Regions from separate parts of the Bacillus sp. es.036 genome, predicted to be linked through region 2. Evidence: riboswitches for the same ligand, from Rfam matches in the RefSeq annotation. Region 2 holds a riboswitch; each other region holds the start of a gene.
The links. Region 2 has a riboswitch for S-adenosylmethionine ahead of ATG70_RS10475 (methionine biosynthesis PLP-dependent protein). Riboswitches for the same ligand answer to the same signal wherever they lie in the genome.

Region 1: another riboswitch for S-adenosylmethionine. It lies ahead of ATG70_RS03015 (assimilatory sulfite reductase (NADPH) flavoprotein subunit); the one in region 2 lies ahead of ATG70_RS10475 (methionine biosynthesis PLP-dependent protein).
Region 3: another riboswitch for S-adenosylmethionine. It lies ahead of mmuP (S-methylmethionine permease); the one in region 2 lies ahead of ATG70_RS10475 (methionine biosynthesis PLP-dependent protein).

The regions. Positions count from the first base shown of each region.
Region 1 is NZ_PDIZ01000001.1:559,435-569,301, forward strand. Features, by position in the region: gene ATG70_RS02980 (PH domain-containing protein) at 1-605, shown strand, start outside; gene ATG70_RS02985 (ABC transporter permease subunit) at 781-1,473, shown strand; gene ATG70_RS02990 (ABC transporter ATP-binding protein) at 1,473-2,390, shown strand; gene ATG70_RS02995 (SRPBCC family protein) at 2,412-3,143, shown strand; gene ATG70_RS03000 (MBL fold metallo-hydrolase) at 3,338-4,192, shown strand; gene ATG70_RS03005 (hypothetical protein) at 4,272-4,523, shown strand; gene ATG70_RS03010 (hypothetical protein) at 4,520-4,885, shown strand; SAM riboswitch class I at 5,048-5,159, shown strand; gene ATG70_RS03015 (assimilatory sulfite reductase (NADPH) flavoprotein subunit) at 5,318-7,129, shown strand; gene cysI (assimilatory sulfite reductase (NADPH) hemoprotein subunit) at 7,152-8,861, shown strand; gene ATG70_RS03025 (threonine synthase) at 8,943-9,867, shown strand, end outside.
Region 2 is NZ_PDIZ01000001.1:2,028,217-2,038,083, reverse strand. Features, by position in the region: gene ATG70_RS10485 (bifunctional homocysteine S-methyltransferase/methylenetetrahydrofolate reductase) at 1-826, opposite strand, end outside; gene metC (cystathionine beta-lyase) at 823-2,016, opposite strand; gene ATG70_RS10475 (methionine biosynthesis PLP-dependent protein) at 2,006-3,133, opposite strand; SAM riboswitch class I at 3,208-3,318, opposite strand; gene ATG70_RS10470 (DUF1189 domain-containing protein) at 3,413-4,210, opposite strand; gene ATG70_RS10465 (Na/Pi cotransporter family protein) at 4,449-6,077, shown strand; gene ATG70_RS10460 (DUF456 domain-containing protein) at 6,197-6,679, shown strand; tRNA gene ATG70_RS10455 (tRNA-Asn) at 6,813-6,887, shown strand; tRNA gene ATG70_RS10450 (tRNA-Met) at 6,891-6,967, shown strand; tRNA gene ATG70_RS10445 (tRNA-His) at 6,990-7,065, shown strand; tRNA gene ATG70_RS10440 (tRNA-Ile) at 7,078-7,154, shown strand; tRNA gene ATG70_RS10435 (tRNA-Ser) at 7,165-7,257, shown strand; tRNA gene ATG70_RS10430 (tRNA-Met) at 7,442-7,518, shown strand; tRNA gene ATG70_RS10425 (tRNA-Phe) at 7,675-7,750, shown strand; gene ATG70_RS10420 (superoxide dismutase) at 8,022-8,633, shown strand; gene ATG70_RS10415 (hypothetical protein) at 8,681-8,968, opposite strand; gene ATG70_RS10410 (MFS transporter) at 9,070-9,867, shown strand, end outside.
Region 3 is NZ_PDIZ01000001.1:3,499,371-3,509,237, forward strand. Features, by position in the region: gene mmuM (homocysteine S-methyltransferase) at 1-880, opposite strand, end outside; gene mmuP (S-methylmethionine permease) at 855-2,258, opposite strand; SAM riboswitch class I at 2,342-2,444, opposite strand; gene ATG70_RS22620 (hypothetical protein) at 2,514-2,660, opposite strand; gene ATG70_RS17600 (SGNH/GDSL hydrolase family protein) at 2,783-4,021, opposite strand; gene ATG70_RS17605 (GNAT family N-acetyltransferase) at 4,312-5,487, opposite strand; gene ATG70_RS17610 (hypothetical protein) at 5,480-6,103, opposite strand; gene ATG70_RS17615 (spore morphogenesis/germination protein YwcE) at 6,261-6,545, shown strand; gene qoxD (cytochrome aa3 quinol oxidase subunit IV) at 6,606-6,929, opposite strand; gene qoxC (cytochrome aa3 quinol oxidase subunit III) at 6,931-7,539, opposite strand; gene qoxB (cytochrome aa3 quinol oxidase subunit I) at 7,554-9,497, opposite strand; gene qoxA (cytochrome aa3 quinol oxidase subunit II) at 9,515-9,867, opposite strand, start outside.

The DNA of each region.
Region 1 (9,867 bases), 1.5 Mb from region 2:
TATTGGGTCTTGCGGAGGTAAAGTTAACGAGTGTTGGTGAAGCGCGATCTGATGAAGAAAAGCTTGAAAGTAATTCTTTGTACCCGTTTTTACCTGTCCATCAAGCCTATGAAATGATTGAAGAGATCTTGCCATCCTATCAGGTAACGAAGGAGATGGATCGACTGCCACATGCCTCCCTGTTCATTCGACTAATAAGACCAAGCTTCATATGGATAATTGGAACAGGAGTGCTGTGGTATTTTCAGCCTGATGTATTAACTATTCCATGGTGGATCCTTTCAGCGGTACTCCTTCTTTTTGTAAGTGTGATCCGGTATTTGGATTACAAGCATACAAAATACACATTAAATGCGTCTTTTGTTCAATTTAAAACTGGAGGGTTATCTACCTCGTTGTTTGTAACAAAGCGGAGCAAAGTAATTGAAATTAGCATAAAGCGCGGCTTTGTCCAAAAGTGGTTCGGAGTGGCTTCCGTTGGTATCGTGAACCGTTCAAAACCTGTTCATCATTCAGGGGTTGAAGATGTTCCACAGGAACTAGCAGGTGCTTTTTATCAGTGGTATCTAGGAAGAGGGAAAGAAGTGCAATTAATCAAGAGATAGTAAAGAGGAAGAAAAATGCTTATTGCATGAGTTTTTTAGTGCCAAACGTAAATTTCGTAGACTTATATCATCATGTAAAGATGGGTGGAAGATCTCGTGAATAGGAGAATCATTATCTTTCTTATTAGGGCATTTAGCCTTGCTTCCAAAATTGTAAAAGGTAAAGGAGTTTATCATGTTAGCGATTGGTATAAGAGAGTTTCAAAATCTATTTAAAAGCATTCGATCGATTATTATTATCTTGTTTATTTTTAGTGTAACGCTTGGTATTGCAAAATTAATAAGCAATTATAAAGAAGTATTTAGTGAGGTTGGTTTAGACGGGGATATTTATATGGGCGGTTTAGTATTACTTATTATAGCGGCCGGACCATTATTTGTTGCTAGCCTTTCTCACAGTGCTATTAACCAGGAAATTCATTCAAGAACGATCCGTTTTCTTGCTACAAAGGTTTCTAGGGAGAAGATCGTTCTTGGTAAATTCCTTGGAATAGCCCTGTATTGGGTGGTGTGTATTTTAGTTGCTTCGCTATTAATCCTTCCTTTTACAAAAGGGTTTTATTTCAATCAGTTTATGGAGTCGCTTATTTTCATCCTTTATTTTGTAGGACTTGCTATATTTCTTTCAACTTTGATTACGAAGCCTGGGATGACCATGTTCCTCGGAATTATTCTTGCGATCCTGTTGCCCATCATTGGCTTATGGAGTCTTGGATCAGAAAACCTCATCATTGATCTATTAAGCTATTTAACACCTTATTATTATTATTATAGTCTAGGTGAACATATCTACACGTACGTTGTGTTGATCTTCCCTATACTGTTCGTATTAGGAAGTCTACTACTGATTAGAAAGAAGGATTTTTAATGTATGCAATTGAAACAGAAGGATTAACAAAAATCTATGCCAAGAAGAAAGTAGTCAATGAGATTGATCTAAAAGTAGAACAAGGTAGCGTCTTTGGGTTTTTAGGAAAAAACGGAGCAGGTAAATCGACCTTTATTAACATGCTAGCGGGGTTAATCCATCCAAGTTCTGGCTCGTTTAAGATTCTAGGAGAGCAGTCTCATCAGAACCAAAAAATGGGTGTTCTACCAGACTACTCAACGTTTTATGATGATTTAACAGCTTTCCAACACCTAAAGTACTTTAGTAGACTTTTGAATGTAAAACTACCAAAACCGGAAATTCTTGACCTTTTACAACGAGTAGAATTAGAAGAAGCAGCACACGTAAAGGCAAAGAAATTTTCGTTTGGTATGAAAAAGAAGCTGGGAATTGCACAAGCTTTAATCAATGAACCGGATATCCTCTTTCTTGATGAACCTACATCAGGAGTGGATGCGAACGCCGTATTAACCATTCATCGCTTAATTCAAGACATTTCTAAGAAAGGAACAACCATCTTCTTAACCTCTCATAATTTAGATGAAGTTGAAAAGCTGTGCGATGATATTGCGATCATGAACCAGGGTGTTATTACAGCTAAGGGAAGTATGCAGCAATTGAGAGCTAGGTATCAAAATAAATTGATCGTGTTTATCAAGCATTCGCGTTTGAACGAAAAACAAATGAGTTCACTAAGACCTCAATTAGATGAACTAGCTAATAGGGTTGAATGGGATCAGGAATTAACGACTGTCACAGTAGATGGTGAATGGCTAATTCCAGAAATTAATCGAAGCTTTTTGCATGCGAATGTGGATGTGTTTCGGATAGAGGTGGATGAACCATCACTTGAAGAAATCTTTATAAAAATAGGTGGAAACCAACGTTCAGCCTGACTGGATAGGGAGAAGACGAAGATGAAAGAATTAATTGCCTATCGTTTTACAGAGTTTATTGATGCACCAATTGACCTCGTTTACGAATGCTTACATAAAGACGAGCATGTTCTAAATTGGAATACAATGATTGTTGAGCATATTTATGAAGGGCGAGAGGATGAAATGGGAGCAGGTTCTCGCTTTAAATCAAAGCAAAGGATTGGGAAGAAAGAGTACACGTTTGAGACGGAAGTGCTTGTTCACGAGCCTCCACATAGAATCGCTATGAAAACGACAACGAAAGAGGGAATAAATTTTACGCGGTATGAGTTGATTGAAGGTGATGGAGGAACCCAATTATCGATCGAAGCAAGCTTAATTCCTAAAAACGTTGTGTATTTTCTAGCAGGAAAGTTGACGCTTTGGATGAGTAAATTTGTCTTTGATGAACAATACTTAGCGTTTATTCAATATGTGTACGATCGGCAATCCAATATACATCAAGGCCTCGAGGTCATCTGCCATGAAGAACAGACAGGTCAAGAGTTTCTCGCTATCGCTTATCTGAATGAAGGACACTTATGGGATGTTTACTTTAGTGTAGAGGACGAAGAGTTGTGCGAGAGATTACTTGCAAAGGGCTATGATGGAGCCTGTGATTCAGAAGTTTATCTTTTTGAAGCGATTCACTATGTTGATGCGGAAGAAAAGTTTATCGAATGGGTAGAAGAGGTGTATCTCCCATTGAAAAGCCCCTCGTCACCCGAATAAAAAGAAGGACAACTTTTTTAATAAGTGCGGAATTTCGTTTGAGTAGTGGCATTTTTAAATTATTAAACATCTATGCTGCCATTTTAGGGGCCTTGCTACACCAGAGCTGGTGTTGCGATAGCATAGGATTTTCTTATGAATGGTATGATAAGTGGAATATTAATTGGAATAGATAGAATAATGGAGGTACCCTCATGCAACAAATAAAACAAATCGGTGATCGTTTTTACTACCAAACACCAGTATCCGAAACAGACCGACCGATTCTAGGGATGGTAGTTGGGGATGAAAAGTCGTTAATGATTGACGCAGGAAATTCAGAAGCTCATGCACGTTATTTTCTAGAGGAACTTTCAGATCGGGGGCTTAAAAGACCTGATATGGTAGCACTTACCCACTGGCATTGGGATCATATATTTGGGTTATCCGCGCTCAGAGATACGGTTTCGATTTCTTCTTTTCAAACGAAAGAAGAAATGGCTAAGCTTATTCCCTTATCATGGTCTGATGCAGATCTTGATCAGCGTGTAGAAGAAGGAACGGAAATTGAATTTTGTGCAACCGCCATCAAAAAGGAATTCGTGAATCATCGTCATATTACGATTACTCTTCCGGATCTAACCTTTGAGGACAAACTGGAAATCGATCTTGGCGGCGTGACGTGTGTCCTTCAACATGTTGGCGGAGACCATGCGGCTGACTCGGTGGTCGTCTACATAAAAGAAGAAAAAATTCTATTTTTAGGCGATTGCTTTTATCCTGATATTTTTTCTAGTAAAACCAACTATACGGTGAGGACGACAAACCAACTGCTTGATGTACTAGAAGGCTTTGAGGGCGAATGGGTGATTTTATCACACGGAGAAGCGATTCCGATTGAAGAGTTTAAGAAAGAAGTAAAGCTTTTGCGAACAGTTTCTTCCATTACGGAAGCGTGTAGGGGGAATCAGCAAGAAATGCAACGTTCTTTCAAAGGTATCGTTGGCAGAGAGTTGAACGAAGAAGAACGTGAAGTGATTCAAGAGTTTGCAAACGGGTATAGCCTGTAAAAGGGTTTTTCTGGAAGGGGTTAAGGGGAAGAGTTATACTAGGTGATGGGTTAGAGGAAGTGTCATTAAAGGAGGCAGTATGAAAAGTTTTAAAAAGCTGATCTATGGATGGTTTTATATCGTGAGCCCGCTTTTATATGTGATAGGCAGCGTATTATGGAAAGTTTATCTCTCAAATCTTCCGCTCTCAGAAAGTGTAACGGACACGCTTTCTATTCTCGGAATCTACTATTTCTTCATGAGTATTTTCTGGTTTTTCACTATGAACCGGGTGGAACAGGTGTCTCAAGAGATGACACATGATCAGCAACAAAAAGAGGGCTCAACTTGAAAGATTTCAACTTGCTTACATATAAAGAAGTCACAATCCGATATGCGGTGCTGACGATTTTGCTGTCGCTTACAATCTTTGTGGTACCGTACTATTTACCGATATGGACTTATCTTGTTTGTATGGTTATTGCCATCACTAGCGTTGGGAGAACCCTTGTGAAATGGCTGCGTGGTGAGGTGAGAAAAACGTCTCTTAAGGGAGAGGTCATACGAACCTGTACAGTTTCTTTTATGGCTATTCTCTTACTAGTAACCCCGCTTCCTTATTCGATTGGGGTAAAACTGGGGATTGTTATCTTTCTATTGATTGTGAATATGTTTGAAATTATGAAGTTAAAAAATAAGCATCAACGTTCATGAAAATAGACCTAAATCATTTGACTCATTTTTCTTAATGAATGTTTGCGATCATCACGTTTCATTTAATTGAATGGTGATAATTTTCTAATAATACATTGACATTTTGTTAAACAAAAGATATTATTTGAAACAATCATTGTTATCAAAACTTTATAGCAACATTTCTTATCAAGAGAGGTGGAGGGACTGGCCCTTTGAAGCCTCGGCAACCGATGAGTTGAATAATCAACTCATACTGTGCCAAATCCAGCAGGTGTATCCTGAAAGATAAGAAGATTGGCATCGTTCTCACAAACCTTTCTTCTTATGCTTAAAGAAGAGAGGTTTTTTATGTGTATCTTAGAAGAGAGGAGCATGCTTCGTATTCATACGGTTTTAAATCCGGGTAAACAACTTGTATTACATTGAATTAACTATGCGAGGTGGATTGTATTGCATTTACAGGTTATGAATAGTCCTTTTGATCAAGAACAAACGGAACTTTTAAATCGTCTATTACCAACACTAAATGAAACGCAGAAAATTTGGCTGAGCGGGTATCTTTCTGTTCCGGGAGTGGCAGAAACAGCGGCAACAACTGAAGCTCCCTCAGCTGAAGAAGCGTTCTCAAAGAATGAACCAAAAACGCGTGAAATTACGATTCTCTATGGCTCTCATACGGGAAATGGTCAGTCTCTAGCAGAATCTTTTTTTGAGCGGCTTGATCACGAAAAGTACAACGTTACGCTCTCATCCCTCGATGATTTTAAACCAAAGTCACTTAAGAAAGTAGAAGACCTTTTATTGATTACAAGCACGCATGGAGATGGAGATCCTCCTGATAATGCGCTAAGCTTTTACGACTTTATCCAAAGTAAGCGAGCTCCTGAATTAGGAGAAATTAGATTTTCTGTCCTATCACTTGGAGATAGCTCGTATGAATTTTTCTGTCAAACTGGGAAAGATTTTGATAGACGTCTGGAAGAATTAGGAGCTACTAGAATTTATCCTCGTGTCGATTGTGATTTGGATTTTGAAGAACCTGCGGAAGAATGGTTTGAAGGTGTCATGAGTCTGCTGTCTGATGCCCCGTCCAAGAGTGAAGCGTCACCTTCTAAGGAAGCTAGTGAAACGAATCTTTCGTACTCAAGAACGAATCCGTTTAAAGCAGAGATCTTAGAAAATATTAATTTAAACGGACGAGGATCGAATAAAGAAACGCGTCATCTTGAGCTTGATCTTGAAGGATCCAATCTCGTATACGAACCAGGCGACAGTCTGGGGATTTATCCAGAAAATGATACCACGCTTGTGCTTCAACTGATTGAAGAAATGAGTTGGGACCGAGACAGCCATGTGGTCATAAACAAGCAGGGAGACGTGCAGTCTCTTCAGGAAGCTTTGACGAAGACGTATGAGATTACAAGTCTAACAAAACCATTGCTTAAGAAGATTGCGGAGCTTACGGAGAGCGCAGAGCTTCTCCGCATGGTGAATGCCGAGGGAGAAGAGCTTAAGACCTACATTTACGGAAGAGATCTTATTGATTTGGTGAAAGATTACGGACCGTGGGAAATCGCTGCAGAGGATTTTGTGAAGATACTGCGTAAAATACCAGTCCGTCTTTACTCTATTGCAAGCAGTCCGAAAGCGAGCGAAGACGAAGTTCATCTTACAATTGGGGCGCTACGATATGACGCACACGGTCGCGCTCGCACTGGCGTCTGTTCGGGACAGTGCGCTGAACGGTCACAGCCAGGTGATCAACTTCCAGTCTTTGTACAGCGGAACGAGAATTTTAGACTGCCAAACAATCCCGATACACCTGTCATCATGATCGGGGCAGGTACGGGAGTGGCGCCGTATCGTGCATTTTTACAGGAACGAGAAGAAATTGGCGCAGGTGGCGATACGTGGTTGTTCTTTGGTGAACAGCATTTTGTCACCGACTTTCTTTACCAGGTTGAATGGCAAAAGTGGTTAAAAGATGGTGTGCTGACTCGCATGGATGTCGCTTTTTCTCGTGATACGGATGAAAAAGTGTATGTTCAACACCGCATGCGCGAGCAAAGTAAAGAACTATACGAGTGGATCCAAAAGGGAGCACACATATACGTATGTGGTGATGAGAAATATATGGCAAAAGATGTTCATATTGCCCTCGTTAACATACTTGAGAAGCAGGGTGGATTGAGCGAATCTGAAGCTGAAGCCTACTTATCGGATCTCCGTAACGAGAAACGCTACCAGCGAGATGTGTACTAACCGTGATGGAAGGAGTTTGATTATGACGAATAAACCGGTAACGAAAGATGGAAAACCGAGTGAAATGGAAAAAATCAAAGATGAAAGCCGCTATTTACGGGGTTCTCTTGTGGAAAGTTTTGCAGATCCGATTACAGCCTCCATTCCCGATGCGGATACAAAGTTATTAAAGTTCCATGGAAGTTATATGCAGGACGATCGCGATATTCGTCAGGAGCGGAAGCAGCAGAAACTTGAACCAGCTTATCAGTTTATGGTTCGCGTCCGGTTACCTGGGGGTGTTGCGACTCCGGAGCAGTGGTTAGTGATGGATGATCTGGCGAATGAATATGGAAACGGTACGTTAAAGCTTACGACGCGTCAAACATTTCAAATGCATGGGATTTTAAAATGGAATATGAAGAAGAGTATTCAGGCAATGGATTCTGTTCTGATGGATTCTCTTGCAGCCTGTGGTGACGTGAATCGAAACGTGATGTGTAACGCCAATCCGTATCAATCTGATATTCATGCAGAAGTGCACGGATGGGCACGAAAACTAAGCGACGACCTGTTACCGAGAACAAGAGCGTATCATGAAATTTGGTTAGATGAAGAGAAGGTGCTCGATCGTAAAGAAGAAGAGATTGAGCCAATGTATGGGCCTCATTACTTACCGAGAAAATTTAAGATTGGTGTTGCGGTTCCGCCATCAAACGATGTGGACATTTTCTCGCAAGATCTCGGCTTTATTGCAATTCTTGAAGATGGCAAGCTTCAAGGGTTCAATGTTGCCGTAGGCGGTGGAATGGGCATGACGCATGGCGACACAAGTACGTATCCTCAGTTGTCCAGAATCATTGGCTTTTGTTCACCTGAAAACATTGTTGATGTGGCCGAGAAGATCATTACGATTCAGCGTGATTATGGCAATCGTTCAGAGCGTAAGAACGCTCGCTTTAAATATACAATTGATCGAAGAGGACTTGACTGGGTTCGGAACGAATTGAATACTAGACTTGGCTATGAACTAGAAGAAGCTCGTTCTTACCACTTTGATCATAATGGCGATCGCTATGGATGGGTCAAAGGGGATGGCAAATGGCACTTAACGCTCTTTATCCAAAATGGGCGTATTGTTGATTTAGAAGATTATCAAATTATGACCGGACTATGTGAGATTGCGAAAGTTCATACAGGTGATTTTAGGTTAACACCGAATCAGAATCTTATTATTGCAAACGTAGCAGAAGAGAAGAAAGCGGAAATCGATCAACTAGTCGCTGCATACGGTCTGACAGACGGGAAACAGAATTCAGCCCTACGCCGTAATTCGATGGCCTGTGTTGCCTTCCCGACATGCGGTTTAGCAATGGCAGAAGCTGAGCGGTATTTGCCTTCTCTTATTGATAAAATCGAGGAGATTGTGGATGAAGCGGGTCTAAGAGAAGAAGAGATTGTGATTCGTATGTCAGGCTGTCCGAATAGCTGTTCACGTCCAACATTAGGCGAGATTGCTTTTATTGGAAAGGCACCTGGTAAGTACAACATGTATATGGGAGCCGGATTCGTTGGCGACCGATTAAGCAAGCTTTATAAAGAAAACATTGGTGAGGAAGAGATCCTTGCTTCTCTCAAACCGATCCTCTTTAACTATGCAAAAGAAAAAGAAGAGAATGAGCATTTCGGTGATTATGTGATCCGAGCGGGATATGTTGAAGAAGTGCGATCAGGACTTGATTTTCATAGTTAATGCTTTGACAGAAAGAAACCCAAAGATCACGGGTGTGAACTTTGGGTTTCACTGTTTTTTACAAAAAACGGAGGTGCAAGTATGACATATAGCATGGTTTCCCATTTAACTTGTCCAAAGTGCAAAGAAACATATGATGCCGATTCAATTCAACAGCTCTGTGTTTGTGGGTCGCCACTTCTCGTTGACTATAAGCTTGATGAAGTGAAAAAGCACGTTACAAAGGAAATGATCGCAGGACGGGAGCAGTCACTGTGGCGGTACCATGAGTTGCTTCCAGTAAAAGATGTAGCGAATAAAGTCAGTTTTGAAGAAGGAATGACGCCGATCTTGCCACTTCCTTCTCTTGGTAAGGAAATGGCGATTCCATATTTGTACATAAAAGATGAAGGCATGGTTCCAACTGGTTCATTTAAAGCGAGAGGTGCGGCGGTTGGGGTTTCAAAGGCAAAAGAGCTTGGTGTTCGGAACTTAGCGATGCCGACGAATGGTAATGCAGGAGCTGCCTGGTCGCTTTACGCTGCAAAGGCAGGATTAGAAGCTCATATTGTGATGCCAGTTGACGCTCCTGAAATTACGAGAAAAGAAGTTAGTATTTCTGGAGCCCATCTGCATCTTGTGAACGGTTTGATTAGTGACGCAGGGAAAATCGTAGGTGATCTCGTGAAAGAGCAGGGATTTTATGATGCTTCTACGCTTAAAGAACCTTATCGAATTGAAGGTAAAAAGACGATGGGGTATGAAATAGCGGAACAGCTGAATTGGGAACTTCCTGATGTGATTCTTTATCCGACAGGGGGAGGCGTTGGCCTGATCGGCATTTATAAAGCGCTTCTTGAGCTTCAGAAGCTTGGTTGGATCAAAGAAGAGAAGCTTCCGAGATTAGTTGCTGTTCAATCAGATGGGTGTGCTCCGATTGTGAAAGCGTTCGATGAAGGGAAAACAGAATCAGAGTTCTGGGAGAATTCAACCACACATGCGTTTGGGATTAATGTCCCAAAAGCCA
Region 2 (9,867 bases):
CAGCAGCTATATGCTCAGGAGTTGTTCCACAACAACCACCAATAAGTCTAACGCCTTGTTGACGTAGGGTTTCTGCACTTTGTTTGAAATAGTCTTGCGCGGTAGGATAAACAAGACGCCCCTCTTCATATTCAGGTAAACTCGCGTTAGGATAGGCAGAAAGAAAACGACCTGAGAGAGGCACCTGTTCTAATGATTGAATCATATGATAAGGGCCGAGTCGGCAGTTAACGCCTGTTACATCAGCTCCGGCATTCTCAATTTGTTTTAAGGCAGCAGCAAGAGAAGTGCCATCTTGCAAAATGCCTGGCTCATGCATGGAAACTTGTGCAATTAAAGGTAAATCCGTTTCCTTTCGAGCTATTTTAAGTACGGTTATGATCTCTTCTAGATCGTAATACGTTTCCAATAAAAGACCATCGACTCCTTCTAATAGAAGGCAATATAGCTGTTCTCTAAAGCTACGCTTAATTTCATCAAGGGGCGTCGATCGTGTATTAATTCCTCGTATTCCTCCTATTGTCCCAAGAACGTAAGTAGAGTCTGTCGCAGCCTTTCGAGCGAGTTTAACGCCTTCTTTATTGATCTCTTTTACTAGGTCTTCAAGGCCATATCGTGATAGCTTGCTATAGTTCGCGCCGTACGTATTGGTTTGAATCACATCTGAACCGGCATGAACATAAGCTTGGTGAACATTTAATACTTGATCCGGATGTGAAAGATTCAGCGCTTCAAAACATTGGTCGATGCCGTATGAATAAAGAAGGGTTCCCATCGCACCGTCACCAATCAAAATTTTGTGCTCGAGATCTTCAAGTAAGCTCATCCTTTAGCACCTCCGGCTGTAGGAGCGTAAAGTTTAGTAATGGCAGCAAATCCTTGTTTAAAGTCTTGAAGCAAGTCTTCAGCATTTTCAAGACCAACAGATAAGCGTAACAAGCCATCTGTGATGCCACGCTTGTTTCGTTCGGCAGCTGACATTGATGCATGAGACATTCTCGCTGGATAAGAGAGAATCGATTCAACCGCACCAAGACTAACAGCGTAAACTGGAAGTTGCACGTTCTTTGTAAACAACCGAATCGCGTTTTCATCAGGTAGTCGAAAAGAAAGAACAGCCCCAGGACCTGCTGCCTGGTAAAGGTGAGTCGAATGGCCTTGATGGAAAGAGAATCCAGGATAATAAACTTCTTCTACAAGCGGCTCTTTAAGGAGTGCATGAGCAAGCCGGAAAGCCGATCTTGAAGATTGCTCGAGCCGACAATGTAATGTTTTTAATCCGCGAAGAACTAACCAGGAATCATGAGCACTTAAAATGGATCCGAAAGAGTTTTGCAAAAAAGCAAGGTTTTCACCCAGCTTTTCATTTTTAACTGCGGCAAGACCTGCAACAACATCGCTATGTCCGGCAATAAATTTTGTTGCACTATGAAGAACGATATCCGCGCCGAAGTCCAGTGGTCTTTGGAGGGCAGGCGTCATAAAAGTGTTATCAACGAATGTTAGACATTGATTCGCTTTCGCTAACTTAACGACGGCTTGAATATCAGTCACTTTGAGCAATGGGTTAGAAGGTGTCTCGATGTAGATCACTTTTGTATTGGATTGAATCCCGTTCGCAACTTTATTTAAATCAGTCATATCTACAAAAGTATGACTAATTCCAAATCTGCAGAGAACATCGTGTATCATCCGATAAGTCCCGCCATAAACATCTTCTGAAATCAAAACATGGTCATTTTGTGAAAGGAGCATAAAAGAAGTAGCGATAGCAGCCATACCAGAAGCAAATGCAAACCCCCTAACGCCACCTTCAAGGTCTGCAATCGTTTCTTCTAGAGCTTCACGGGTAGGGTTACCAGAGCGGCTATAATCATATTTTCCTGGATGATCAAAATCCAATTGATGAAAGGTAGATGCTTGTTGAATTGGAACACTGACAGCACCAGTGCTTTTATCAAATTTATGATCGTTGTGAAGAAGTTTTGTTTGAAATGTATATGAATTAGTAGTCATGTCGCACACCATCCTCTATGAAAGTTGCTAGTGTTTGATCCAAATCTTTCACTAAATCGTTGATTTGTTCAATTCCTACCGAAAATCTGAGAAGTCGATTACAAACACCTTTCTCGAGTCTGATCTTTTCTGGGATATCGGCGTGTGTTTGTGTGGCTGGATAAGTAATAAAGCTCTCAACGCCTCCAAGACTTTCCGCAAAGGTAATCAGTTTCAAGTTCCTTAGAAATGGATCAACCCATGCTTCAGACTGTAATCGAAACGACAGCATACCCCCTTTTTCAGGATAGAAGACGTCAGATATTGCGTCGTGATTTCTTAAGTATGTTGCGATAGCTCGAGCATTCTCCTCATGTTGCTTTAGTCGAAGAGGTAATGTCTTCATTCCTCGAATGAGGAGCCAGGAGTCGAACGGAGAAAGAACCGCTCCAGCACCGTTTTGATATTGTTCAATCTCAGCACAGAGCTTTTCACCTTTGGCAATGACAAGTCCTGCAAGCACATCATTGTGACCCCCAAGGTATTTCGTTGCGCTATGAATAACAATATCAGCCCCTAGTAAAAGGGGGTTTTGTAGAAGAGGGGTGAATAACGTATTGTCTACGATTGACAATAAATTGTATGTCTTGGCAATCGTCACAATCTCTTCAACATCGGTTAACTTCATTAGGGGGTTTGAAGGGTTTTCGATAAAGATTGCCCTAGTAAACGGAGTTATTAATGGTGCGATGCTATCAATATTTTGGCTGTCAAAATAGGTGAATGATAAGTTGAAATGCTTTTCTGCGTGAGCAAATAATCGATATGTGCCACCATATAGGTCATCTGAAACGAGTATATGATCTCTGGTTTTAAATAAAGATATAATTGATTGGATGGCAGCCATGCCGGAACTAAATGCGAAGCCCTGGTCACCATGTTCGAGTTCATTTACTGCAGACTCCAGAATCGAACGAGTAGGGTTTTTTGTTCTTGAATAATCAAACCCTGTTGATTGGCCAATTCCTTCATGCCTATAGGAAGTGGAAAAATAAACAGGAGGATTTACAGCTCCAGTTTGTGGATCTGATTTATTACCTAGTTGAACAAGTAGCGTATCGTAATGGTTATTTGACATAATCAATCTCCTTTTCATTAAGTAAGGGCAATAAAAAAAAGCCCTCTATAAGAAGAAGACTTTGGTTGCTCTTCTTCTTATCTTCCAAGTTGAATTCAACTTGCTGGAGTTAGCACCTTTCCAGAAAATATCCGGTGGTTGCTGAAGCTTCTTCGGGCCAGTCCCTCTGCTTCTCTTGATAAGAATTGAAAGTATATGGAATTTTAATGTGTCGCTTTTTACATAATCTACATTACTTTAAAGCGAAAATCAAGTGATTTGATAAAATAATCAAAATTTTTACTCAGGTGAATTAGGTCTTTCGTTCGTTACACGTTTTTTCGGAAGAGGAATTTCCTTAATGGTTAGGTAGAGTAGCATGATGGCTACAAACCAATAGAGAAGAAATCCAAATGGGACGGTTGTTTTTACTAACGCCATAATAGTAAAGAAAAGGGTTGGAATCGTAACGGAATAAACCGATAGGACCCAGAGTTGTTTATAGGATGCTTTTCTACCCGCGAGTGACTTTAATAGTAAACCGATTGTCGCTAGAACGGTAATTCCGATAAATTTGAGGCCAGTCTGGAATAAATAGACGACAAAGATTAAGAGTGGGATAAAGATTGGAAGCAAGTTATCTAAATTTTTCGTGAGTTCACTTACATCTTGTTTTGTAAAAGTCATTGAGCTGAAATTACTATAATTAAACTCTTGTCTTGTCCCACTATCCATTACGATAATTCGATCTTTTAGGAACGCAATAGCTGATTCATAGGAATCAACATCGTCTGGCTTTATTTCATCTGTAGCATCAAAAATAAATGTGTTTCCATCTTCTTTTTTTATAAGTGGTTCAGATTGGTCACTTTTTAGTGTGCCATCTTGTAAAGTGAATTCAGGTAAATCTCCCATATGTGTTTTAAGGTCTTCGTAAGCATTGGTAAACGAAACCGCTGTAATAATCCCTATAGGTACAGAAGAAAGTAGCATTAGGAGAAACACATACAATATCGGCTTCCCTAGTTTTTGAAAACGGAATCGCGCCATCATTTTTGGAGAAAATAAGCTATAATACAGTTGTTTAAAAACGTTCAAATTGAAAATCTCCTTTCTAGGTATGTGAGAGTAATCCCACTAAACCAGTTTATCTTATATAAGTAGATGGGAACAATAAACTTGCTGAAACTTTCTTGAAACAAAATTGATTTCATCATAATATCATTACAATTCTATATTAACTCTTTACAAAGAGGGGAGCGATGTAGATAATAGACAAGGGACTTTGTTGAGTATTGTCGAAAAAAATAAAACATGAGTGCAAGGGGTTGAAATGATGGAACTCAACGTTCAGGAGATGATCTTTCAGTTTGTGGGAGGTCTTGGTATTTTCCTGTTTGGACTAAAGTATATGGGAGATGGCCTTCAACGATCTGCAGGTGATCGATTAAGAGACATTCTTGATCGCTTTACGACGAACCCATTTATGGGTGTGCTAGCCGGGGTCATTGTTACGATTCTCATCCAAAGTAGTTCAGGGACAACGGTTTTAACAGTCGGTCTTGTTAATGCAGGATTTATGACTCTCAAGCAAGCGATTGGTGTTGTAATGGGAGCTAACATTGGAACAACTGTTACAGCATTTATTATTGGTTTTCCTATTAAAGATTACGCTCTACCAATCATTGCTATTGGTTCTCTATTAATTTTCTTCTTTAAAAACAAGAAAATTAATTACGCAGGGCAAATTGTTTTTGGTTTTGGTGCGTTATTCTTTGGACTTGAATTAATGAGTACAGGAATGAAGCCACTTAGAAGTCTTGAGGCTTTCCAAGAACTCACAGTGAGCATGAGTTCAAACCCGCTATTAGGCGTTGTAATTGGTACGGTATTTACGGTTATTGTGCAAAGTTCTAGTGCTACAATTGGTGTATTACAAGGACTTTATTCACAGAATGCTATGGATATCCAAGCTGCGTTACCAGTACTCTTCGGAGATAATATCGGTACAACAATTACAGCAGTGCTTGCTTCTATCGGTGCTTCTGTAGCCGCTCGACGTACAGCACTAACTCACGTTATTTTTAATTTAATTGGAACGGCGATCTTCTTGATCTTCTTATTTGCCTATACGCCTTTAATTGAATACTTGAGAGATGCATTAAACTTAACACCAGAAATGACGATCGCATTTGGACACGGGATCTTTAACATTACAAATACTGTGATCCAATTCCCGTTCATTGCTGGACTTGCTTATCTTGTAACGAAAATTATTCCTGGTGATGATGCAACGATAGAATATAAACCGAAGCATCTTGATCCAGTATTCATCGAGCGTTCTCCTTCTGTTGCTTTAGGACAGGCTAAAGAAGAAGTAATTCGAATGAGTGAATTTGCTTATAAAGGTGTTAAGGAAGCATCCAACTACTTAATATCTAAAGGTCAGAAGAGCGCAGAAAAAACCGCTCAGTATGAAGAAGCCATTAACAATTTAGATACTAAGATTACAGACTACCTTATTCAGCTATCCGCAACTTCTCTGTCAGGAGATGAGTCAACACGTCACGGTATGTTAATGGACTCTGTTCGTGATATCGAGCGTATTGGCGATCATATGGAGAATATCGTTGAATTGGTTGATTATCAAATCAGTAATAAAGTAAAAATGACTGACGTTGCAATGCAAGACCTTGATGAAATGTTCAATCTAACCCTTTCTGCACTTCATGAAGCCTTTGATTCACTTGATAAGTGGGATATAGCGAAGGCACAGGAAGTTGTGAAACTGGAAGATAAAATTGACAAAATGGAACGAACACTTCGTAAACAGCATATCCTTCGCCTAAATGAAGGTGAATGTACTGGAAGTGCTGGAATCGTTTTTGTTGATATCATCAGTAACCTTGAGCGTATTGGTGATCATGCGGTAAATATCGCAGAAGCCGTTATTGGAGAAGAATAAACAATGGAAGCAGAGGGTTGCCTCTGCTTCTTTTTATTTTCACAGGAATTTTGTATATTATATAGAAGGAAAATGTTATTTACTATAAAATAGACTACAGTTAGAGGGGGAGAGAAGGTATGGATATTTTATTTTGGTCTTTAATCGTTGCCTCATTTATTATTGCATTTGTTGGATTGATTTATCCGATCATTCCAGCGGTCCTATTTATTTATGTTGGGTTTATTTTGTATGGTGTATTTTATGATTTCGGTTCAATGACGTTTTCTTTCTGGGTTATTCAGGTGTTGCTAACCCTTTTATTATTTGTAGCAGATTATGCGAGTAATTTATTTGGTGTTAAAAAGTATGGAGGATCAAAAGCTGCCATTTGGGGAAGTACGATCGGTTTGTTAGTTGGCCCGTTCATCATTCCATTTGCGGGAATTATTCTTGGACCTTTTATAGGCGCAGTGGTAGCAGAGTTACTGATTCATCGAAAACCATTCAAGGAGTCTGTACAAGTTGGAGTAGGATCTTTGCTTGGTTTCCTTGGTGGTGCAGTTATGAAAGGAGTTCTGCAAGCCATCATGATTATCGTGTTTTTGGTGTATGTTTTGTAGATCTTGATGGTGAAGTGAAAGAGTGATATAGTATTTTCATGATTGATTTTGAAAGGGATATGATTAAATCCCAAAAAAGTATTGACGTTTTATTTAATCCTATGGTATATTAGTTCTTGTCGTTAAGAGATATTCCACAGTAGCTCAGTGGTAGAGCTATCGGCTGTTAACCGATCGGTCGTAGGTTCGAATCCTACCTGTGGAGCCATATGGCGGTGTAGCTCAGCTGGCTAGAGCGTACGGTTCATACCCGTGAGGTCGGGGGTTCGATCCCCTCCGCCGCTACCATATAGTTGAATAAATAAGCATGGCGGTTGTGGCGAAGTGGTTAACGCACCGGATTGTGATTCCGGCATTCGTGGGTTCAATTCCCATCAGCCGCCCCACTATTTACATAAGGACCCTTAGCTCAGCTGGTTAGAGCTGACGGCTCATAACCGTCCGGTCGCAGGTTCGAGTCCTGCAGGGTCCACCAAATGCATATCGGAGGAATACCCAAGTCTGGCTGAAGGGATCGGTCTTGAAAACCGACAGGGGCTTAGTCGCCCGCGGGGGTTCGAATCCCTCTTCCTCCTCCATTTTTCTATAATGGTTTACACAGTATCTTTACATTCATATTGTCGCGGGGTGGAGCAACGAGCGTTATATCTATGAATCAACATCGAGTTGTTTCGACGGATACGCATCGAAGCATAACCTTGTAGAGAAAGAAACAGTGTACAGCATTATGAAGCATGTGCAGCATATTTACATTCATATTGTCGCGGGGTGGAGCAGTTCGGTAGCTCGTTGGGCTCATAACCCAAAGGTCGCAGGTTCAAATCCTGCCCCCGCAACCAAAAATTTACCTGCGTCGGATAAGCTTCTTGTTAAATTTTTATTGTAGTCCCTTTAGGGGCAACCTAAACTCATAGCAAGGTGTTATTACCATTAAACGTAAATGTACAACACACAAACTCAAATTAAGATATTTCGATTAAACGTTATACATATTTGGCTCTGTAGCTCAGTCGGTAGAGCAGAGGACTGAAAATCCTCGTGTCGGCGGTTCGATTCCGTCCGGAGCCACCACTCAATAAAGATCCCACTCGTCATTAAATGACGAGTTTTTTTATGTTTTAAATACATTAGATCACACTATTAATTATTGATTTTTTCTTTAAGATGTTTAATTCCATATAATGAGGGGAAACTTTACCTGTGTTGCGGAGATTCAAATGTTTATTATTTGAAAACGCATGACAATTCTGCTAATGTAAACTTGTGACGTCATCATGTTTAAGTGGCAATTAACGTTGCCCTAACAGCAAGTTACATATTATATTTGAGGAGGAGATTCACAATGGCTAAATTTGAACTACCAGAACTACCTTACGACTACAATGCACTAGAACCACACATCGATGAAGAAACAATGAAGATCCACCATGACAAGCACCATAACGCATATGTAACAAAACTAAATGGTGCACTAGAAGGTCATGAAGAACACGCATCAAAAAGCCTTGAAGAACTTCTTGGCAATCTAGATGCGCTTCCTGAAGGCATTCGCACTGCTGTTCGTAACAATGGTGGCGGACACGCTAACCACTCACTTTTCTGGCAACTTCTTAGCCCTAACGGTGGCGGAGAGCCGTCAGGTGATTTAAGCGAAGCGCTTAAAAAGAAATTTGGTAGCTTTGAAAGCTTTAAAGAAGATTTCGCTAACGCTGCTGCTGGTCGCTTTGGCTCAGGCTGGGCTTGGCTTGTAGTTAAAGGCGGAGAACTTGAAGTAACAAGCACTCCTAACCAGGATACCCCGGTTATGGAAGGTGTTACACCAATCCTTGGATTAGATGTTTGGGAGCATGCTTATTACCTTAAGTATCAAAACAAACGTCCTGATTACATTAGCGCATTTTGGAATGTCGTTAATTGGGATGAAGTTGCTAAGCGTTACGAAGCAGCTAAATAAAATAGGTTATCTTAGCCCTCGGCACTTTGCCGGGGGCTTTTCATTTCTCATTCAATCAGTGTATAAATAGGTCCTAATTGATAAAGGATATGATTTATTAAATAATCGGTGAAATCACAACCATTTTCGAAGTCGGTAGGTGAACCTACAAGTACTTGTTGATCAGATAAGGTGAGTGACACTTCTTTATTTCGATAACTAATAAGGAAATAGTGCGTCATCTTAGAAATGAAAAAAGAACATCTATCTTCATTTACTACAGTTTCAATGCTTTGAATTAGTTGGTTGCGTAGCGGTTTAGTAAGATAATCTGTTCGATATAGAAAGTAGTACATACATAGTCCCCTTTCAAACATAGTTTATCCTTTTTGATTCTTCCGCATAACGAGGAAGAATTAAGTCAAAATAAGGGTGGATGAAAAAAGGGGAGTTTCTAATGAAAGTGATAAAACATATGATTGGTGAGATAGAAGTAACAAAAGATCTGTTGTTATTGCTAACAATCGGTGGTTTATATGCCCTGAGCATTGCACTTTCAAATACGTTTGTGAATGTGTATTTGTGGAAGCAATCCGGAGAGTTTGCTGATATCGGTATATATAACCTTTCCGCTGTTATTAGCCAGCCACTTACGTTTATTCTTGCAGGCAGGTGGGCGAAGAAAATGGATAGAGTGATCGTCTTACGAATAGGCGTCATTTTTCTAGCCCTCTTTTATATAACGGTCCTTTCTTTAGGTCAAAATGCGAGTCATTTATTGATCTTACTTGGCTCCTTACTTGGGATTGGGTTTGGCTTTTATTGGCTAGCGTTTAATGTGTTAACATTTGAAATTACTGAGCCAGAAACGAGGGATTTTTTTAATGGTTTTCTCGGCTTACTCACTTCTTTTGCAGGTATGATTGGTCCGATTTTTGCCGGTGTGATTATTTCTAGTCTCGAAGCATTTACGGGATATAAGGTCATTTTTGGAGTTTCACTGGCCTTGTTTTTTGCAGCCGTCATCTTAAGTTTCTTTCTTGAACGACGATCTGCGAAAGGCAACTTTTCATTTACCCGAATTTTTCAAGAAAGAAAAGCGAATGCCGATTGGCTCAATATATTGCACGCGCATTTTTTTCAAGGGATAAGAGAAGGTACTTTTATTTTCATTATCGTCGTTCTTGTTTTTATAACGACGGAAAGTGAACTTGCTATCGGTACATTCGGACTTGTAAACTCCGCAGTTTCCTTT
Region 3 (9,867 bases), 1.5 Mb from region 2:
TTAATCGTGCCCCTGCTTGAAACCATTCATTTGATCCATCGACAATTCCATCACACGACTCACCCTCCTGCCATGTTTTGGTCTTAGGGTCATAAAACTCTCCTGAATTAGGATACACAATAATCGGTTTATCTGTTTGAGAAGCTAATTGATGAATTGCATTTGTCACAAACGAAGGTGACGCACAGTTAATGCCGATTGCCACAATCTGGTCATTTTCATTAAAGTATTGAGAAGATGCTTTTAAAGACGTTCCATCGCTCATTTTTTCTTCACTTTGAATGGTGAAGGAAAGCCAAGCATAATTGGATGGAAACTCTTGTAATAGGGAACCTAAAACTTTCGCTTCTTGAAAAGACGGAATGGTTTCAAACGCCAAAACATCAGCACCTGCCTCAATCAATGCTTCTAATCTCGGACGATGAAACTCGGTAAGCACCTCATCGCTAACCTTGTAATCGCCCCGATACTCCGAGCCATCAGCTAAGTACGCTCCATAAGGTCCAACGGAAGCTGCGATAAAAGGTTTTGGGCGATTCAACTGACCTTCCTGTTCCCAGAAATCATCACGTGCCTGGCGCGCAAGAAAAACCGTTTTCTTTATTAGCTCCACTGCCTCCCCTTCACTTAAACCACGAGATGTTAATCCTTCCATTGTAGCTTGATAACTTGATGTTATCGCGCAATCAGCTCCAGCACGGAAATAATCTAAGTGAACCTGATAGATAAGTTCTGGATTTTCAAGCAAAACGCGCGCAGACCATAGTGGGTCATTTAAGTTACACCCATATTTTTCAAGCTCTGTCGCAAGGGCTCCATCCAATATCACCAAATTATAATCTACTAAAATTGCCTTAATAGGATTCTGTTTCTGCCACATTACTTATTCTCCTTTTCTTTACTCGTTTTGTTAAATAGTAACTTCCATAACATAGTGCAATAAACGGTATCCCACAGTACAATGCCACTCGCTGGGTCGGATCAAAAGCAATGCCAATCAAGGAAGCCAAACATAACAAGAAGGCTAGAATCGGAACGACAGGATAGAAAGGCGTTCGATAACTAAGGTTTTTAATGGATTTTCCTTCTTTTACATATTTCTTTCTAAAAAGAAATTGTGACGCACTAATACTCATCCATACAATGACAACAGCAAGCCCGGAAATAGAGACAAGCACCACATAAACGGTATCTGGCGCAATGATGCTTGAAAGTAGTGCTAGTGCTCCGCCTAACATACTTAATATCACAGCAGGAAGAGGGACACCATTTTTGTTGAGCCTAGCAAAAATAGGAGAAATCATTTGCTTGTCTGAAAGTGACCAGAGCATTCTCGACGAAGCATATAACCCTGAATTTGCAGCGGATAAAATGGCTGTAAGAATAACAAAATTCATTATATCTGCCGCATATGGAATCCCAATTATTTCAAGTACTGCAACAAATGGGCTTTCTAGAACTCCAGCTTCTGATGCTGGGAGAAGAGCTGATAAAATAAAGATTGAACCGACAAAGAATAGAATTAGCCGAACTAACGTGGTGCGAATGGCTTTTGGTATGGTTTTCGCAGGATTTTCTGTTTCTCCAGCTGCAATTCCAATGAGTTCAGTTCCAGAGAAAGCAAAATTCACTGCTAGCATCGTCATTAATATGGCAAATACCCCGTTCGGAAAGATCCCTTCATTTGTAAAGTTAGCAAATAACGATGCATTCTCACCAGATTCCATTGGAATAAACCCTACGATTGCTGCCGCACCTAAAATAATGAACAACACAATAGCCAGAACCTTTACAAGGGCAAACCAGAACTCACTCTCCGCAAAAAATTTCACAGTCAAAATATTTAAAATGAAGATCATTGCAACAAACAAGCCGCTCCAAATCCATACACTAATAAGTGGAAACCACCTCTGCATGAGCATACCCGCAGCTGTAAACTCAGAACCTAGCGCAACTGTCCAGGTTAGCCAGTACAACCAGGCAACTGTATAACCGGTTCCTCCGCCAATGTATTGAGCCGCATAGCTATGAAACGCACCTGTCTCAGGCATATGAACCGCTAGCTCTCCCAAGCACAGCATGACCAGGTAAACGACAAGTGCACCTACCAGATAAGAAAGGATCGTCCCAACAGGACCAGCTTGTTGGATCGTGTAGCCAGAACTTAAAAACAATCCCGTACCGATGACCCCTCCGAGTGAGAGCATCACTACATGTCTTGATTTCATCTCCCTTTTAAAACCCTGTTTGCTTTCCATATTATTTCTCCTTACTTTTCCATCCAGAAAAACAAAAAAACGCACTCGAATGGAGTGCGTAACTGACAAAATAAAACCGAAGGCTCTCATCTATCAGGTTTATCACCCGCTGGAGTTAGCACAGTATCCAATGGACCTGTTGCTGAGGTTTCAAAGGGCCAGTCCCTCCACCTCTCTGGATAAGAAAATATATTTTAACAAAAATATCAATTTACTCACGGTTTGTCAAGGTAGGATAGCAACAACGACGCTTCACTAAATATCCTTTTTCCACTGACGACTACCTTGCATTTGTCTTTGGACAATTGTCTTCATTCCATTTCTTTTCTTCATTTTTGAAAATCGCGTCATCGCTTCCCTCATATCTTTCTCCATTTGCTCCAACACGTACTCATTTTCCATTCTCTTTCCCTCCTCCAAAAAAAGATGGCTCCCCCTAAGAAAGTGGAAGCCATACCATGATGTGAGAACGTATATTCGGTTGATAACCTAAGTTTAGCGAACATTAGTTCTTTTAGCAAGGATTACTTTTGTTTAAATATCGAAAAATCAACTGTATCTGCCATTTTATTATATCCTTTATCATTTGGATGCAAATGATCCCCAGAATCATACTTCGAGAGAAACTTTTCTGGATCATTTGGATCTCTCAATGCTTTATCAAAATCAATGACCGCATCAAATTCTCCGCTCGTTCGAATCCACTCGTTCACTTCCTGGCGCGTCTTTTCTCCTTCTTCAGTAAACATACTAGAATCTTTATAAGGTGTTAATGTACCTCCATAAATAGGAAGCCCCTTTTCGTGAGTTGCTTTGATGATTTTCTTCATTCGATTAATGATTTTCTTTGAATCATATTCAGGATAGTGTCTCAAATCATTAATGCCTTCATGTAGAATAACGCCATTGATTCCTTCTTGGCTAAGCACATCTCGTTCTAATCTCGCAAAGGCGTTCTGTCCTTTTCCTTCTTCACTATTAATCAGGTGATTGGCAGAAATCCCTGCATTTAAAACCGACATTTTTACCTCAGCGTTTTCCGAATTCATACGATTCGCTAAATAATCAGGCCAACGGCGGTTTGCGTTTAACGTGGAATAGTTGCCATTTGCAATTGAGCTTCCCATTACTACGACAGAACCGTTTACAGATTCATCAGGCACAACCTCTAAACGTTCTAACCAGAACCATGCTTCTTCTTTTGACGTGTATGCAGAGTCTTTTTCATCTCCGGCATGGTTTCCTTCTTCAGACATATACACCGTTTGATTTGAACGCTGATGCCACGTTGTTGGGCCAGTTTCACGATCTACGTACAAACTAACCGTTATATTTTGATCGGCGTTTACCGGAAAATCAATTGCATCACTATATTGCGTTTCTCCTTGAGGAATCGTTACAGCTTCTTTACCATCAAAGGTAATCAGCTGGTCCGTCTCCTTATCAATACTTGCACCTTCCTTGGATATTGCAACTCTCACTTCTTTTATAGATAAAGGGAGTGAACCAAATTCATTGGATAATCGAATCCGCATTTTCTCCCCTTCCATATGTGGGCGAAGAATTAACCTGATTGTTTGATCCTTAAATCCTTCATGAGAGTTTCCATCTTTAGCAGGAGCCTGCATGCTTGCTGTCCATGAACCGACCCATTCACTCTTTTCGGATGCATTCTTCATTGAAGAAGGCCATCCTTTTGCGCTTACTACACTTAATAATCCAGCTATAAGAATCAGTACGAATAATGTTAGGATACGTGTCATTGTTTACTCGCCTCTCGTTTACAGTTTCATTCAACCTCTATTAGTTATCCTTACAAAAGGCTTCGTCCATCATAACTAGCCTCAGTTGGTCTTAATCTTTCTGTCTCTAAATTGTTAATAAACAGAATACCCCTATTTGGATGGATTGATGCTCTATGTAACCGAATGTAAAGAAATTGCAAACGAAAGAACTATAGATAAAATATCTCTGAAATATAAGCACCTCTAGCACTTTTGTTATCATACGAATAAAACCCCTATTCTCATATGTGAGATTAGGGGTTTTTGGGTTAAAAGAAGTCCATGAAATTTGTCGCCTTTGCGGAACGTATGCGTTGCAACCGTGTTACATCTTCCTTTGATCCTTCTAATAAACCAGCTTCATAAAGAAAGAAAGGGTCCTGGTACCCAGTCAATACAGAAGTCAGCGTATTAATGTTACATCGAAGGCCTCGTTTTGGTGGATGAGCACACGCTGCATTCGCTTTATCTCCCATGAAGACCCTCACGCCTTCATAATCGATCAGGTAGCTGCCATTGTTCCACTCTGCCTGATCATCTGTAATATGGAGAAAAAGAGTCTCGTCCGACTTGAATGTAAATGGATATTCCTTAAGAAAATTCTCGACATCAACAATGCGTGCCATAAAGTACGGCTCGACCGTTGTTTTCACTTTTGGATTTGCTAATAAAAAAGCGAGCTGGTCACTTTCGTTTGTTAGAATCGTAGCGTGATCTACCATAGAATCGTGCTGACAGAGATAATTCCACAATCCTCTTCTTGCTTCCCCATCTAAACAAACCATTTCTTCAACCTCTAATGTTCGATCCTCTATTTTGTAATAAATGTATCCGGTTATATTCCCCTCTTCATTTGTATAAGTAGCAAAACGAAATCCTTTCGAATAAACGCGTTCCTTCCACCAATTTTCCGTTCGAACGAGCATGCCATTAAAGCGAGTCGCAAACGCTTCGTAAACAGGATTCAGAACTTCAAAGACGTGATCAAGTTCAACACGCCTTACTTTTCCACTTACAGCAAGAAGAGGCTCAAGATCATGCGCGTTCAACTCTACCTTCTTCCAGTTATTCAAAACTTCATACCCAAATTTTCGATAAAAGGAAATCTGAAAGGGATGGAGAAAAGAGATTGTTTGGCCTTTTTGTTTCATTTCAAAAAGACCATTTCTAAGCAGACGTGCTACCCTTCCCCCTCTTCTGTGTTCCGGATAGGTTGCGACTGACGCAACGCCACCCATTTTTATTTTCTTTCCGCTTAGCCAAGTTTCAAAATCGATTAAATGTAGCTTCGCAGCAAGTTCATCCCCCTCGAAATCGCCCCATATTTCATGCTCGCTATATCCTTTGATTTTGTCATCTAACTCTTCTTTAGGCACTGTATATTGGAACGCATATTCTGAAAGTCGTACAGCATCGATTACTTCGTTTTTTTCTAATTTACGCATGTTTTCGCTCCTTACCGTTTTTAGTAATGACAAGAGATAATGGGCCGATAATTGGAAGCAACCCGATCCACCCCGCTACCCCATCTCGATTTCTTAAAGCAACGATTGAAAGCCCGGTTAATACAAGAAAATCAATTGTCATCACATGAACAAAATTTGATTCCAGAAAAGCTTTTTGGTACATAGTCGCCTCTCCTGCCAAAAGCCCATACACCATTAAACCGAAAGCTAGTCCAATTAGAACAATAGACAGACCTCTCGATTGAAGAAATTTCTTCACCTTATTTGGTGTTCGATTCGAACGTTCTTTATTTTTATTTAATATAAAGTAGGGAAGCAAACTAAAAGCACCTAACACAAAAGAGCTTAAAACAAATGGCCAGGCTGGAACTGATCCACTATCATTCCGTAGAAGAAGAATGGCAAATACCGCTGGAAAAACGCCAAGTAAGGAAAACATAGCAAGTAAACCTGCGTCTGGATCATTCATCGTTAGGAGGTCTGAGAGATAAGAACCATTGCTATCCGGTGCTAGAAATACAGAATATAAAATTAATCCAAGCCATAAAATAAGGAATGAAACCCTGCTCATCATCAACCCTACTTTCTCATTCATTTTCTTAAATCATAAAGTGATCGCAAAAAATTCTCAAACATGTGTAGAATTTTCAAACAATTGTGGTATACTAATTGTAACAAAACATTCACAAATTATCCTTTATTTCGACACATGTTTAATTTGTAAGCGGTATCACTAAAAGGAGTTGTTCACTATGGATGTCTATATGGTCTATCTTTTCGTTATCACGGCTACACCGTTGTTTCTGTGGCAGGATTATAAGAAGCTTGCATTCGTTCACACACCGTTTATTGTGGCAATCTGGGCACTGCTAATTTTCTACATTGGTGGCGGTATGACTCCGGTAGCACATACACTCTTCATTACACTTTTTGCGATTAACGTTTTATTTGCACACATAGCTGCTTACCTAATCTTTGCTCGTCCATTCCTTAAGGAACGTCAGCTTGCAAAGAAGATGCCACAAACAGAAGAATAAACAACTTAACTGTTAAACAAAAACCGTTGTTTCCCTCTAAGGGAAACAACGGTTTTTTAATTACATGTTCATATTGTGCATGCCGAATGACATAACCCAGATTGTACCTGCAACAACTGCCACGGCAATAAAGACCGCATATAAAATCGTTCCAACTTGAATCCGACTACTATCACTCTCTGTAATATGCATAAACATCAAGAGCTGAATCGCCGCTTGAATCAATGCCAGGATCACGACAATAATCATAATCGTTCTAAGGCTAAAGTCTGAAGCAAAGCCTACCCATAAAGCAAGTAACGTTAAGAAGATCGAAAGTCCGAAACCAATTAAGTGACTCCATGGGAAGTGGCTATGACTGCTTGTCTGCTCGTTGTTGGACATCTTACATCACCATCCCATACAAGTAGACTGCTGTGAAGATAAAGATCCACACAACGTCAAGGAAGTGCCAGTAAAGACTTGAAATAAAGACCTTCCTTGTTGTGTCAGGTGTTAACCCGCGCTGTTTTAACTGAATCAAGATAAGAATGATCCATGCAATACCCATTGTAACGTGGGCACCGTGCGTTCCAACTAATACGAAGAAGGCAGACCAGTATGCACTCGTTGTTAGTGCCGCACCTTCATGAATGTAATGAACAAATTCATAAATTTCAAATCCTAAGAAACCTAGACCTAATGCAAGTGTAATGCCTAACCAGAGAAACAAACCTTTAAGAGAATGATTTCTCATATAGTGTATGGCAAGTCCACATGTGAAACTACTCGTTAGTAGCAAAAACGTTTCAATTAACACACCACTTAATTCAAAAAGCTCTTCTGGTCCTGGACCGCCCGCTGTACGACCTACCAATACTAAGTAAGTTGCAAACAACGTTGAAAATAGTGCAATTTCGGCGCCGAGAAAAATCCAGAAGCCTAGAATATTCAGTCGGCCAGTTTCCGACTGATATTCTAAAGGCGTGTTAGGAGAATATTCGACTGATTCCATGCTTCACGCCTCCTTTATAAAGTAGTCCTTTTTTGATCTTCTTCTATTTCTTCTACGCTCACGTAGAAACCTTTATCATAATCAAACGAACGAATGACCATTGTGGCTAGTACACCAATAAGTCCAAGGATCGACATCCAGTGCCAGGAGAAGACCATACCGAACCCGGCGATAAAGAAGAAGACACTCATTACAACCGGCACACCAGAGTAACTTGGCATATGAATTGGTTTATAAGGTTTCTTCTCTTGTAACTTTCCTTGCTTTCTTTCTTGTTTCATAATCCAGAACGCATCATGTCCTTTTGACTCAGGAAGATGAGCGAAATTATAATGCGGTACTGGAGCTGGTGTTGACCATTCAAGCGTTCTTGCATCCCATGGATCTCCAGTTGTTTCACGTGGAGAGTAACGGAAGCTGTAATAGATGTTATAGACAAGAATCAGGAATCCGATTCCCATTAACACGCCACCCATTGTGGCAAGTACGTTCAAGCTCATCCAGCCGTCTGCAACCCCATACGTATAAACGCGACGTGGCATTCCTGCAAGTCCTAGGAAATACATCGGGAAGAAACATAAGTTGAAGCCTGCTACAAAAATCCAGAAAGTCCATTTTCCTAAGCGCTCGTTCAAACGATGATTGAACATCTTCGGGTACCAGAAATGTAAGCCTGCGAAACAAGCATAAACTGTACCAGAAATGAGCACATAGTGGAAGTGGGCTACAAGGAAGTACGTATTATGGTATTGATAGTCAGCTGCCGCCATGGCAAGCATAACACCTGTTACCCCACCAATAACGAAGTTTGGGATAAAGGCAAGTGACCAAAGCATTGGCGTCGTAAATCGTATTCGTCCCTTGTACAGAGTGAATAACCAGTTAAAGATCTTCACACCTGTCGGAACGGCGATTAACATCGTTGTGATAGAGAAGAACGAGTTAACTGCTCCACCTGCTCCCATCGTAAAGAAGTGGTGAACCCATACTAGGAAGCTTAGTCCGGCAATAACAACCATGGAGTAAACCATTGCTTTATAACCGAAAAGCGTTTTACGAGCAAAAGTACTAATAATTTCTGAGAACATACCAAACGCTGGAAGTATAACAATATACACTTCAGGGTGACCCCAAATCCAGAAGAGGTTTGCCCAAAGCATTGGCATACCGCCATCCATCATTGTAAAGAAATGACTTCCGAACAAACGGTCAAACGTCATAAGTGCAAGCGCTACAGTTAGTACCGGAAATGCAAAGATGATGATAACCATTGTAATTAATGAAGACCATGTGAACATAGGCATATGCATGAGCTTCATGGATGGTACTCTCATTTTTAAAATCGTTACTAGGAAGTTAATCCCTGTTAATAATGTACCGATACCGGCAATCTGTAACCCTAGTAAATAATAGTTCTGTCCTACTGATGGACTTAGTTCTAGACCAGCTAAAGGAACATAGCTTGTCCAACCAGCTGATGGCGATCCTCCAATAACAAAAGAAATGTTAAAGAGCATTGCCCCCATGAAGAAAGTCCAGAAACTTACTGCGTTCAAAAACGGATAAGCGACGTCGCGTGCTCCAATTTGTAGCGGAACAACAACGTTAATTAAACCAATTAAGAACGGCATCGCCATGAAAATAATCATGATCGTTCCGTGAGTTGTAAAAATTTCGTTATAGTGGTTGGCGTCTAGGAAGCCTGCATCTGGGACCGTCAATTGCGCCCTCATGAGCATGGCATCTACACCACCGCGGAATAGCATCAGAACGGCTGCGATGATATACATGATACCGAGTTTCTTATGGTCAACTGTTGTTAGCCATTCTGTCCACAACCATTTCCACTTTTTAAAATACGTTAGTGCAAAAATGGCACCGATCAACGTTAAGGCGATCGAAACATCCGCACCGTAAATAAGCGGGTCCCCGGTGACAAAAAATTCATCCAATTTCATGGTGTCTTCCTCCTCTCTTAATGCGAGTGTTCCTCGGAATCTTTCTCAGAATCATCATGGTTCATTTCTGAGTGATCCATCTCTGAGGAATCATCTTCATCAGTTGATTCGCCGTTACGAACCTTTGTTGCATATTCAGCATCCATTCCATGATCAACCCACTGAAGGTGAGTTTCTGAGAATGTCTGCTCTTCTGTATGACCTTTCAGCATTAACTCATTGTATTTCTCTTGAGTAAGTTTAGGTGCGTCTTGCGCCTCTTCCACCCACTCTTCATAATCTTCTTCCGATTCAGCTGTTACAGTAAATACCTGTTCCGTAAATCCTTCACCAGTGAAGTTGGCGTTACGTCCACGATATTCACCTACTT